DNA from 2 places in the Novosphingobium sp. DS6-6 genome. Region 2 is predicted to be linked to the other one. Evidence: predicted binding sites of a transcription regulator. Region 2 holds the regulator's gene; the other holds the start of a gene.

Region 1 (5,991 bases), on a different contig from region 2:
TTGGCGTTGGGGTCCCGCTGTACCGGCCCAAGGCAGGAGATTGCGATGTTTGGACGCGTCAAACCACTCGACGCTATTCTGGCGACCGCCGAAAAGAAATCGCTGCATCGCTCGCTCGGTGCGTTTCAGTTGACCATGCTTGGTGTCGGCGCCGTGATCGGCACCGGCATTTTCGTGCTGACGGCCGAAGCGGCGCAGAAGGCCGGCCCCGGCATGATGGTCAGCTTCATCATTGCCGGTTTCGTCTGCGCGGTCGCCGCGCTTTGCTATGCGGAAATGGCCTCGATGGTCCCGGTTTCGGGTTCGGCCTATACCTATAGCTACGCCGTCATGGGCGAACTGGTCGCCTGGATGGTCGGCTGGGCCTTGATCCTGGAATATGCGATCGCCGCGGGTGCCGTATCGGTCGGCTGGTCCGGCTACATGATCGGCTTCGTGCAAAACAGCCTGCACATAACGGTGCCGCTGGAATTCGTGCGTGGACCGTTCGATGGTGGCCTTATCAATCTCCCGGCCATGGCGATCGCCATCATGATCACGGCCTTGCTCATTCTGGGCACGAAGGAAAGCGCCACGGTCAACGCCGTGCTGGTGGCGATCAAGATCGCTGCGCTTCTGCTGTTCATCGGGCTTACCTTGCCGATGCTGAAGGCGGGCAATTTCCAGCCTTTCGCGCCGCTCGGCTTCGCCGGCATTTCGGGCGCGGCAGCCTCGATTTTCTTTGCTTACGTGGGCTTCGATGCGGTTTCCACCGCGGCCGAGGAAACCAAGAATCCCCAGCGCAACATGCCGATCGGCCTGATCGGCAGCCTGGCGATCTGCACCGTGTTCTACATGCTGGTGGCCGCCGGGGTGATCGGCACCGTCGGTGCGCAGCCGGTTTATGGCGCGGGTCACGAGGCACTTTCGCCCGGTTCGGCCGCGTTGTCGCAGACTTGCAAATCGATCGGCGAGAATGCCGTGGTATGCTCCAAAGAGGCGCTGGCCTGGACACTGCGTTCAATCGGCCATCCGTTCATCGGCTGGCTGGTGGGATTGGCCGCCATCCTGGCGCTGCCTTCCGTCATCCTGATGATGATGTTCGGCCAGACCCGCATTTTCTTCGTGATGAGCCGCGACGGACTTCTGCCGGAATTTTTCTCAAAGGTTCATCCGCGCTTCCACACCCCGCATGTCATCACTTTGCTGACAGGCGTGTTCGTTGCCCTGTTCGCAGCGTTCTTTCCGGTGGGCCTGCTGGCCGACGTTTCCAACTCGGGAACCCTGTTTGCTTTCGGCGCGGTTTCGATCGCCGTCCTCGTCCTTCGTCGCACCGACCCTTCGCGCAAGCGTCCGTTCCGCACGCCGGCTGTCAGCATTGTCGCGCCCGTTTCGATCGCGGGCTGCATCTATCTGTTCGCCAGCTTGTCGGCCGCTACGATCCAGCTTTTCATCGGCTGGGCGGTCGTGGGGCTCATTGTCTATTACGCCTATAGCCGCCAGCGCAGCCACGTGGGTCGCGGCCTGGTCGAAGTCCACGAAACCGACAGCGACCTGCCGCCGGGCCCGGTGCCGCCGATCATCTGAGACGGCTTGTTCATTGCCCTGGAAAAAGCCGCCGTTTCCTTTGTCGGAAACGGCGGCTTTTGTTTAATTGAACGCTTCCGTTCCATTTACAGGGTGGTTTCGGCATATCCTCCCTTGAGGCTGTCGCCCACCGGCAGGCCAAGCGCCATCTTCACGGCGCCGACCACGCCCACTTCGCCCGACCAGATGGCCGCATCGCCAAGGTCCAGGCGCAGGAACAGCAGGTTGGGATCGGTCTTGCCGCCCGGATACCACGCTTCCACCGTGTTGTTCCACTGCGCGTCCAGCACCGCGCGGTCGGTCTCTTCGATCAGCACGCCGGAAAAACGGGCGAACAGATCGTGCCCTTTCGAGGAAAAGGTCGCCGTCGCCGGGCCCTGGACGGCAAAGCGGTTGTCGCGCGACGTGAAGAACCAGATGGCGTGGTCGGCGTCCTTGTCCAACTGCGCCGTCATCGGCGCCGCGCTGTCTGGGTCGGCATCGAGCTGCAGCATCACGAACGGCGAATGGTCCAGCGCTTTCCAGAATTTTTCCTTCAGTTCCGAAGGGCTGCCTTGGTCATAATGCATGGTCTCTCTCCTTGGGTAAAATGGCGCAGGCGTTACACCGGGGGTGAAGCGATCAGCAGCTCGGGGGTCAGCGTATCGATCCCGGCCTGGCGATCCTCGGGCCGGCGCCCCGCCAGAAAATCGGTGAGATCGGCAATCAGACGCTCCTTTGCCGAAGCGAAAAGCCCATGCGGCGCGCCGGAATATTCCAGCAGCGTGGCATGGGGCACCGCGCGTGCCACGGCCCGCGCCGTCGCATCGAGCGGCACGGTCTTGTCGGCCGTGCCGTGGACGATCAGCGTGGGAATGGTAAAGCTGGGCAGATCGTCGCGAAAATCGGTCGTGGCAAATGCCTCTGCCGCCGCGAGGGTCGGCAGCAGGCCGGCCTGCATCGCCTGTGCCCACGACAGCCGCAGTTGCTCGTCGCTGACCGGTTGCGCCAGCAGGCCCACGCCGTAGACTTCCTTGAAGAACGGCCCCATGAACTTGCCCCTGTCGGCCAACAGGCCTTCGGTTATCTGGGCAAATGTCTCCGCAGGGACGCCGTCAGGGTTGTCGTCGCTCTGGGCCATGCCGGGCACCACCGAAGATACCAGGGCCACGCGCGCAATGCCGTCGGTGCCGTGGCGGGAAAGATAGCGGGCCACTTCGCCCCCGCCCATCGAAAAGCCGACCAGCGCAGCGCCGGGAAGCGCACTCGTCGCCCCCAGAACATCGGCCAGATCATCGGCGAACGTGTCATAGTCATAGCCGTGGCCGGGCTGGTCCGATCGCCCGAACCCGCGCCGGTCATAGGCGATGGCGCGATAGCCAGCCTGGGCGAGGGCCAGCATGACGGGATCCCAGCTATCGGCATTCAGCGGCCAGCCGTGAATCAGCACGACTGTCGGCCCCCTGCCCCAGGATTTGGCATAGAGCCTGGTGCCGTCGCGCGTCTCGATCATGGGCATCGTCGGATAACTCCGCAAAAGTCTGCCCCTCCGCGCCTATAACCTGCGTCAGGGCCTCTCCGTTCCGCCCCTCTGCCCAAAATGCCGCTGGCATTTCGGCTGGTTGGAACGTATATAGAACATATGACGCAAGCTTCGGTAATGGAACGGCTGGGCATTCTGGCCGATGCGGCCAAATACGATGCCAGCTGTGCTTCGTCAGGCACGGTCAAGCGCAACAGCGCCGGCGGCAAGGGCCTGGGTTCGACCGAAGGCATGGGCATCTGCCATGCCTATGCCCCCGATGGACGATGCATTTCGCTGCTCAAGATCCTGCTGACGAACCACTGCATTTTCGATTGCCACTATTGCGTCAACCGCAAGAGCTCCAACGTTCGCCGTGCGCGTTTCACGCCCCAGGAAGTGGCCGACCTGACGATGGCGTTCTACCGGCGCAATTATATCGAAGGGCTGTTCCTGTCCTCGGGGATCGTGCGGTCATCGAACCACACGATGGAACAGATGATCGAGGCGGCCCGCATCCTGCGCGAAGAGCATCAATTTCGCGGCTATATCCATCTCAAGACCATTCCCGAGGCCGATGCCGAGCTGGTGGGGCGCGCCGGGCTCTATGCCGATCGCGTGTCTATCAATGTGGAACTGCCGACCGAACGGGGTCTGGCGCGGCTCGCCCCCGATAAGTCCACGCCGGTGATCGAAAGCGCGATGGCCAGGATCGGCAGCGCGATCGTCGAGGCAAAGGATGCCCGCCGGCGTTTCCGCCATGCCCCGCGCTTTGCCCCGGCCGGCCAATCGACGCAGATGATCGTGGGCGCCGATCAAGCCAGCGATGCCGATATCGTCGGTCGCTCGGCCGCTCTTTACAGCCGGTTTTCCCTGCGCCGGGTCTATTATTCGGCTTTCAGCCCGATCCCCGATGCCAGCGCGGTGCTGCCGCTGCGGCGCCCGCCGCTGATGCGCGAACACCGGCTCTATCAATCGGACTGGCTGATGCGGTTCTATGGTTTTTCCGCGCAGGAGGTGCAGCAGGCGGCCGACCCGGCCGGCATGCTGCCGCTCGACATCGATCCCAAGCTGGCCTGGGCGCTCCGCTTTCGCGATGCTTTCCCGGTGGATGTGAACCGCGCCGGGCGTGAGGCCTTGTTGCGCGTGCCGGGGCTGGGCGTGCGCGCGGTAAATGCCGTGCTGGCGGCGCGGCGGCAGCGGCGGTTGCGCCTGGAAGACGTCGGCCGGCTGACCGTGTCGCTTGCCAAGGTGCGGCCGTTCATCGTGACGGCCGACTGGCGGCCAACCGTCCTGATCGACCGCGCAGACCTGCGCGCGCAGCTGGCGCCGCCGGCCAAGTCCAGGCAGCTCGAACTGTTCGGTGCATGAGCCTGCGCGTATGCCTGCCGGCGCCCGATGAGGTGGAGGCATGGCGCAATGCGGCACGCGGCCTGGTTCTGGCGGGCATAGCGCCGGACGACCTCGTGTGGGACGTCGCGGGGGAGGGGACGCGGGACCTTTTCGCCTCAGGCGTTTCGGAGATCCCGCCACCGCGCCCCGGGGTGGCGGCGGTCCGCGCCAGCAAGACGTTTCTGGCCCTGGTCCGCATGGCCTTGCTGCACCGGGATCCGGCGCGCTTCGATCTGGCCTATCGCCTGCTGTGGCGGCTGCAGGATCGGCCCCGCCTTGCCGACGACGTGGCCGATCCGCTCATCCAGCGGCTGGACCGGCTGGCCCGCCCGGTGCGGCGCGACATCCACAAGATGCGCGCGTTCGTCCGCTTTCGCAGCGTCGAAGACGATGACGGCAGCGAACGCTATATCGCCTGGTTCGAACCCGATCATCACATCCTGCGCGCCAATGCCGGTTTTTTCGTGCGTCGCTTTTCCACGATGCGCTGGTCGATCCTGACGCCCGCCGGCACGCTGCACTGGAACGGAGACGTGCTGGAGGAAGGGCCGCCGGCCACGCGGCTCGATGCGCCCGCGGGCGATCCGCTGGAAGCGCTATGGCGCAGGTATTACGCGTCTATTTTCAATCCCGCGCGGCTCAAAGTAGGCGCAATGCTCAAGGAAATGCCGCGCAAGTACTGGAAGAACATGCCGGAAACGGCGTTGATACCCGAATTGATCGCCGGGGCGCAGGCGCGCGAGGCGGCCATGGTGGAACAGTCGCGCCAGGATTTCGGGCCGCCGCCGGCAACCCTTGCCGATCTGGAACAGGGGATCGCGGCCTGCCGCGCCTGCGCGATCGGCTGCAACGGCACCCGCGCTGTTGCCGGCGAAGGCACGCGCCGCCTGCCGTTCATGATCGTGGGAGAGCAGCCGGGCGATACCGAAGAGCACAACGGACAGCCGTTCGTCGGCCCCGCCGGGCAGCTTTTGCGCGATCATCTGCGCAAGGCCGGGATCGACCCGGCACGGGGCTGGCTGACCAACGCGGTCAAGCATTTCAAGCACCAGCCGGCCCCACCCGGCAGTGGCAAGCGGCGCCTGCATCAAAGCCCGAACGCCGGGGAGATCGACCGGTGCCGCTGGTGGCTGGACCGGGAGCGCGAACTGGTGCGCCCGCGCCTTATCCTCGCGCTGGGCGCCAGCGCCGCCCGCGGGCTCATCGGCCGTACCGCCAGCGTGCAGCGGGAACGTGGTTTCCTGATGCAGCAGGAGGATGCGGAAATCTGGTTGACGTGCCATCCCAGCTATCTGTTGCGGCTGGATGGCGCTGCGCAAGAAGCGGAGCGCATGCGGTTTGCGCAGGATCTGCGCGCGTTTGCACAGCGCTTGTGCCCTGGCCCGGATGACGGGGATTCAGCCTCGAACGATGCGGATCAGGCCCGCAGCCGCTCGATACCCTGCGCCAGCGCCACGTAAAGCTTGCCCATGTCGGACGAAAGCAGCGTAACGCCAAGCGCGTTGCCATCGCGTGTCGACAGCAGCTGACGC
Region 2 (5,991 bases):
TGCCCGATGCCCTGCTCGACAGTGGCCCGCTGCCCGCGCTCCCGCGTGTCTCGTGCATTCTCCAGACCGCCGGCGCGCTCGATGCTGCCACGGCGCGGCTCGCCGAACTGGCGCGGCAAACCGTGGCCACGCTGTAGTATTGCAAAGTCTCATGCATGGCGGCGCTGATCTCGATGGTCGGCACAAAGCGGCAGGTCTAGCGGTCGAAGCGGAACCTCAGCACAGGAATGCGATCATGACCCAGCCCGCTAGCCTTGCCCAACGCTTTGCCGATCTTGCCGCCGAGCGCGCGCGGACCTGGGCGCCCGAGCAGCTGGCCCGCAATGCCGAACAGCGGCGCCTGCTGGTGGAACGGCATGATCCGTCTCGCCACCCGGCGCCCGGCACGCGGCTGGCGCCATTCCGCCTGGTGGACGCGCAAGGGGAGACGCAGGACAGCGACGCCCTCCTTGCGGATGGCCCCGCCGTGCTGATCTTCTTCCGCTTTGGCGGCTGCCCGGCCTGCAACATCGCGTTGCCCTATTATGACGAGGCCTTGCGGCCCAGGCTCGACGCGGCGGGTATTCGCCTTCTGGCCGTCAGCCCGCAGATCCCGGTCGATACGGGGCCGAAAGAGCGCCATGGCCTGCGTTTCCCCACGTTTGCCGATCCCGGTTATGCCCTGGCGCGGCAGCTCGGTATCACGTTCTTTCCCGATGACCAGCCGGCGGTGGCCCCGGGCGCGCCGTGGATCGGGGCGACGCTGGGCACGCATAGTTATGAGATGACTCAGCCGGCCGTGGCGATCGTGGCGCCCGATCGCACTTTGCGCTTCCTTGCGGTAAGCCCCGACTGGCTCGACCGGCCAGAGGCCGAGACCATCCTGGCGCAGCTACCCGAGACACGGATAGACGTGGCCGCGACCGCAGGCTGAACGGCGCGGCGCGGGGTGGCGAGCGTTCCGGACGGCCCGCTGCCCATCGCGGCGGCCGGAAGGCCAGCCCGTGGGAAAGCCTGCCGGTGCCCGTGAGAAGGCCTGTCAGTGATAACGGCGCAGAAGGCCTGCCAGCTTGCCTTGCACTTCCACTTCGTTGGGCGCGTAGAATTGCGGATCATGGGCCGCATTGGCCGGATCGAGGCGGATCATGCCCTTCTCGCGGTGGAGATACTTGAGCGTCGCTTCCTCGCCGCGCACCAGCGCAACGACGATCTCGCCATCGCGCGCGGTACTGGTGCGCCGCACGAGAGCATAATCGCCATCGAGAATGCCGGCCTCGATCATGGAATCGCCTGAAACTTCGAGCGCATAGTGCTCGCCGGAACCGAGCAGCGCCGCCGGCACGGGCAGGACGCCCGACCCTTCCAGCGCTTCGATCGGGGCGCCAGCGGCAATGCGGCCGTGCAGCGGAATCTCGATCACGTCGTTCGCCGCGGCGGGGATCGGGTGACCGGTGTTGGCCGGGGCAAGCGCCGGGCGTGGCATGGTGGCGCGCGGGGCGGCCTTGGTGGCCAGGCTTTCAGGCTCGCGGATCACTTCCAGCGCCCGCGCGCGGTTTGGCAGGCGGCGGATAAAGCCCCGTTCCTCAAGCGCGGAGATCAGGCGGTGGACGCCGGACTTGGACTTGAGATCGAGCGCTTCCTTCATCTCCTCGAACGAGGGGGAAATGCCGGACTCATCAAGCCGCGTCTGGATGAATGAGAGCAGTTCGTGCTGCTTGCGCGTAAGCATCCGCAAGTCTCCTCTAGCGAACGAATGCGGAACGAATAAGCAACCAAACCGAACCCGTCAAGCAAATCCGCCAAAATCGAGCAGATAGACCGGAACGGGCGTTCCCTGCGGTTGCGGGGCCACGCCGGCTTCGCGCTTGACCAGGCAGTTGGCGCGGGCGATAGGGCTGATGGCACCGGAATCCTGCAGCGGATCGAGCGTCACCGTCACGCCGTCCCATCGCGCGCGCAGGAATTCGGTGCGGCCGCCGCCGGCGGGCATGGGCCGGGCAAGCGGGGCGTCAAACGGCATGGCGAGTGGCTGGGCCGCGCCCAGCGCCGCCCGCAGCAGTGGCAGCATGAACAGATGCGCGGTAACGAATGCCGAGGCGGGGTTGCCTGGCAGCCCGAGAATGATCTGCGGCACTCCCGTCATCCCGGCCGGGCGATGGCCCACCAGCAACGGTTTGCCGGGCTTGATCGCCACGCGCCAGAAATCGATCTGCGCCCCCGCGGCTTCGAGCGCAGGGCGGACGAGATCGTGATCGCCCACCGAAGCACCGCCACTGGTCACCACCACATCGGCATCGCGTACGGCGTCGAGCACAGCGGCGAGCCGGGCAAGGTCATCGGGCACAGGGCCGATCCGCTGCACGTCGACCGGCAAGGCGGCCGCCATGGCCGCCAGCATCGGGCCGTTGCTGGCCGGGATCTGGTGCGGCAGCGGGGCGTGCCCCGGCGCGGCCAGTTCGTCGCCGCTGTCGATGATCGCCAGGCGCAGGCGGCGGTGCACCGCCACGTGGCCATGCCCGGCGGCCAGGGCCAGTGCGATCTGCGCCGGTCCCAGCCGCGTGCCGGTGGCGAGCAGCAGGTCATGCGCGGCAAAATCCATGCCCGCGGGGCGAATATGCCGCGACGGCGGATCGGGCGGCACCCCCTGCAGTGTGAGCAGATCACCGTTGCGCGCCGTGTCTTCCTGCAGAAGCACGCAATCGGCGCCGGCGGGCATGGCCGCCCCGGTGCTGATCCGCACCGCTTCGCCCGGGTTCACCACCCCGGCAAAGGGATGGCCGGCCGCGCTTTCTCCCGTAACGGACCAGGGGCCGGGCAGATCGGCGGCACGCAGGGCATAGCCATCCATCGCCGAAAGCGCGGTTGCCGGCTGGGTGCGTGCCGCCACCAGCGGCGCGGCAAGGTAATGACCCAGCGTCTCTGCCGTGGCGCGATGTTCGATCGCCAGATGCGGCGCCAGGGCGATCAGCCGCGCCTGGGCCTGTTCGAGCGGCAGCGGCGCCGGGCGCGAACCGTCATGCGCGCCGTTCATGGCGCAGACCAATCGCCCGACTTGCCGCCCCGCTTGGCCACCAGGCGCACGGCCTCGATCACCATGCCCTTGTCCACCGCCTTGGCCATGTCATAGATTGTCAACAACGCCACGCAAGCGGCTGTCATCGCTTCCATCTCGACGCCGGTCCGGGCGGTGAGAGAGGCGGTGGCGGTGCATTCGACGCCCTCGTCCACGAATGCGAATTCCACCGCCACGGCATCGAGCGCGAGGGGGTGGCACAGGGGGATCAACTCGCCCGTCTTCTTCGCGGCCATGATCCCGGCAATGCGGGCGGTGGCCAGCACGTCACCCTTGGGCACGGTGCCGTCGCGGATCGCCGCCAGCGCCGTGGCCGACATGCGGATCAGGCCCTGCGCTACGGCCACGCGATGGGTGGGCTGCTTGGCGCCGATATCGACCATGCGGGCGTGGCCCCGGGCATCGAGATGGGTAAGCTGCGTCATGCCACGGTCATGCCACGCGGGCGGCCAGGCGCAAGCCCTCTTCACCGATAAGCGGTTGGGGCGGGGCCAGGCCATCACGCGGATGATCGAGCGCGATGCCGGCCAGGTTCTGCGCGCGGCCGACATGGCGCAGGCGAACACGGGAAAATGGAACGATGCCGTTCCAATAGGCGGCAAGGCAATCGGCAGCGGCGGGGTGAGGGGCCGTGCAACCCCTGATCTGGTCGATCACGAAAGCCGAATCCCCGCAGAATACCACGTCCGTTTCCTTCAGCGCACGGGCCAGATCGACCGCAGCAAGCAGGGCCAGCCATTCGGCACGGTCGCTGTTGCCTTCTCCGCAATCGGCCGTGAACCAGGTGCGCCCGCGCGTGACGACAGCGGTTTTCATGCGGCCCGGATTGGGGCGGCAACCGCCGTCGAACCACAGTTTGCGTGCCACGCCTCGTCAGCCCTGCAGCAGGGCCCTGGTCGCGGCGGCAAGGTCGTCCTGGCGCATCAGGCTTTCCCCCACCAGGAACGTACGCGCACCGCAGCCGGCCAGGCGCAGAAGATCGGCATGCGCATCGATGCCGCTTTCGGCCACCAGCAAAGTGCCTTCCGGCGCAAGCGGCGCCAGGCGTTCGGTCGTGGCGATATCGGTGACGAAGCGTTTGAGATCGCGGTTGTTCACACCGATGAGGCGCGAGCGGAGACGCGCGGCGCGTTCCATCTCGGCCTCGTCGTGCACTTCGATCAGCACGTCCATGCCGGCCTCGCGCGCGGCGGCCTCGATCTCGGCCATCTGGGCATCGCCCAGCGCGGCGACGATGATGAGGATGGCATCGGCGCCGATCGCGCGCGCTTCGGCCACCTGCCAGGGATCGACCATGAAGTCCTTGCGCAGTACCGGCAGAGTGCAGGCAGCGCGTGCGGCGACGAGAAAATCCTCGTGCCCCAGGAAATAGGGGCCGTCGGTCAGCACCGAAAGGCACGTGGCGCCGCCCGCCTCATAGGCACGGGCATGGTCGGCCGGCCGGAAATCGGCGCGGATCAGGCCCTTGGAGGGGCTGGCTTTCTTGATTTCGGCAATCAGGGCAAAGCCATTGACGGCCTGGGCGCGCAGCGCCGCTTCGAAACCGCGTGGCGCGCTTTGTGCGCCGGCGCGCGCGGCAAGGTCTGCCAGTGAAGCATGCGCCTTGCGCTGCGCCACTTCACCGCGCTTGGTCGCGCATATCTCGGCAAGCTTGTCAGTCATGAAATGCGGATGCCCTATTTCAACGCATCGATCCAGCAGCGCAGCAAGGCAAGGGCCAAACCCTTGTCGAGCGCTTCGGCGGCTTCCTCCACCCCGTCGTGCCAATTCGCCGCTTCACCCGCCACGATCAGCGCCGCGGCGGCGTTGAACAGCACGGCATCGCGATAAGGCCCCGGTGCGCCTTGCAGCAGGGCCATCAGCGCGGCGGCATTGTAAGCTGCGTCTCCGCCCCGAATGGCCTCGATCGGCGCGGTGGCAAGGCCGGCATCGGCCGGCGCCACCCGGCGCAGCCGAATGCTCTGCCCCTCCACGTCGGCGAGATCGCTGCCGCCGGCAAGGCTCAACTCGTCCAGCCCCTCGTCACCGGCGACGACGAACGCGCGGTCCGTGCCCAGCCGGGCAAGAGCATCGGCATAGATCGGCACATAGGCACGCTGCGCGATGCCGACGAGCTGGCGCGTCACGCCAGCCGGGTTGGCCAGCGGCCCCACGAGATTGAAAATCGTGCGGCGGCCGATGGCGCGGCGGACCGGCATGATCCGGCCCATGGCGGGATGGTGCCGCCCGGCGAAGAGAAAGCAGATGCCAAGATCGCCCAGCGTTGCCTCGGCGGTTTCGACCGCGCGATCGAGATCGAGCCCCAGCGCTTCGAGCGTATCGGCAGCCCCGGCCCGGGAACTGGCGGCACGGTTGCCGTGCTTGGCCACCGGCACGCCGCAGGCGGCCACCACCAGGCTGACCGCGGTGGATACGTTGAGCGTGTGGTGCCCGTCGCCGCCCGTGCCGCAGACGTCGATGGCGTTTTCAGGCGCGGCGACACGGATCATGCGCGCGCGCATCGCCTGCGCGACCCCGGCAATCTCGCCGGCGCTTTCGCCGCGATCGGCCAGAGCGACGAGAAACGCGGCGATGGCCGCGTCGTCCACCGTGCCGTCGAGAATGGCGGCGAAGGCGGCTTGGGCTTCATCCTGGGTCAGCGGAGTTTCGCCAACCGGGGGCAGCAGGCTCATGCCGGCATCCGCGCGTCGATCCCGCACAGGGCCAGGAAATTGGCAATCAGGGCGTGGCCATGCTGCGTGGCGATGCTTTCGGGATGGAACTGCACGCCGTGGATCGGCAGGCTGGCATGGCGGAAGCCCATCGTGTGGCCATCGTCGGACCGGGCGTTGACGATCAGGCATTCGGGCACGTCTTCGACCACCAGCGAGTGATAGCGCGTGGCGGTAAAGGGCGAGGGCAGGCCGGCGAACACCCCGCTGCCGTCATGCGCGACAGGT

The links. Region 2 encodes LexA, which represses DNA repair genes until DNA is damaged. Its sites were predicted from a motif close to GTTCCNCNCTTGTTCT; they were not measured.
Region 1: AC3EDY_RS00415 (putative DNA modification/repair radical SAM protein) is a predicted target of LexA. The motif match lies at 3,126-3,141, and genes of this name have one in related genera.

The regions. Positions count from the first base shown of each region.
Region 1 is NZ_JBYNTS010000001.1:78,991-84,981, forward strand. Features, by position in the region: gene AC3EDY_RS00400 (amino acid permease) at 46-1,566, shown strand; gene AC3EDY_RS00405 (pyridoxamine 5'-phosphate oxidase family protein) at 1,653-2,135, opposite strand; gene AC3EDY_RS00410 (alpha/beta fold hydrolase) at 2,168-3,064, opposite strand; gene AC3EDY_RS00415 (putative DNA modification/repair radical SAM protein) at 3,188-4,438, shown strand; gene AC3EDY_RS00420 (UdgX family uracil-DNA binding protein) at 4,435-5,919, shown strand; gene AC3EDY_RS00425 (coiled-coil domain-containing protein) at 5,877-5,991, opposite strand, start outside.
Region 2 is NZ_JBYNTS010000011.1:46,045-52,035, forward strand. Features, by position in the region: gene AC3EDY_RS13080 (LysR substrate-binding domain-containing protein) at 1-137, shown strand, start outside; gene AC3EDY_RS13085 (peroxiredoxin-like family protein) at 236-913, shown strand; gene lexA (transcriptional repressor LexA) at 1,019-1,708, opposite strand; gene AC3EDY_RS13095 (molybdopterin molybdotransferase MoeA) at 1,766-3,010, opposite strand; gene moaC (cyclic pyranopterin monophosphate synthase MoaC) at 3,007-3,477, opposite strand; gene AC3EDY_RS13105 (reverse transcriptase-like protein) at 3,485-3,919, opposite strand; gene trpC (indole-3-glycerol phosphate synthase TrpC) at 3,926-4,714, opposite strand; gene trpD (anthranilate phosphoribosyltransferase) at 4,729-5,724, opposite strand; gene AC3EDY_RS13120 (anthranilate synthase component II) at 5,721-5,991, opposite strand, start outside.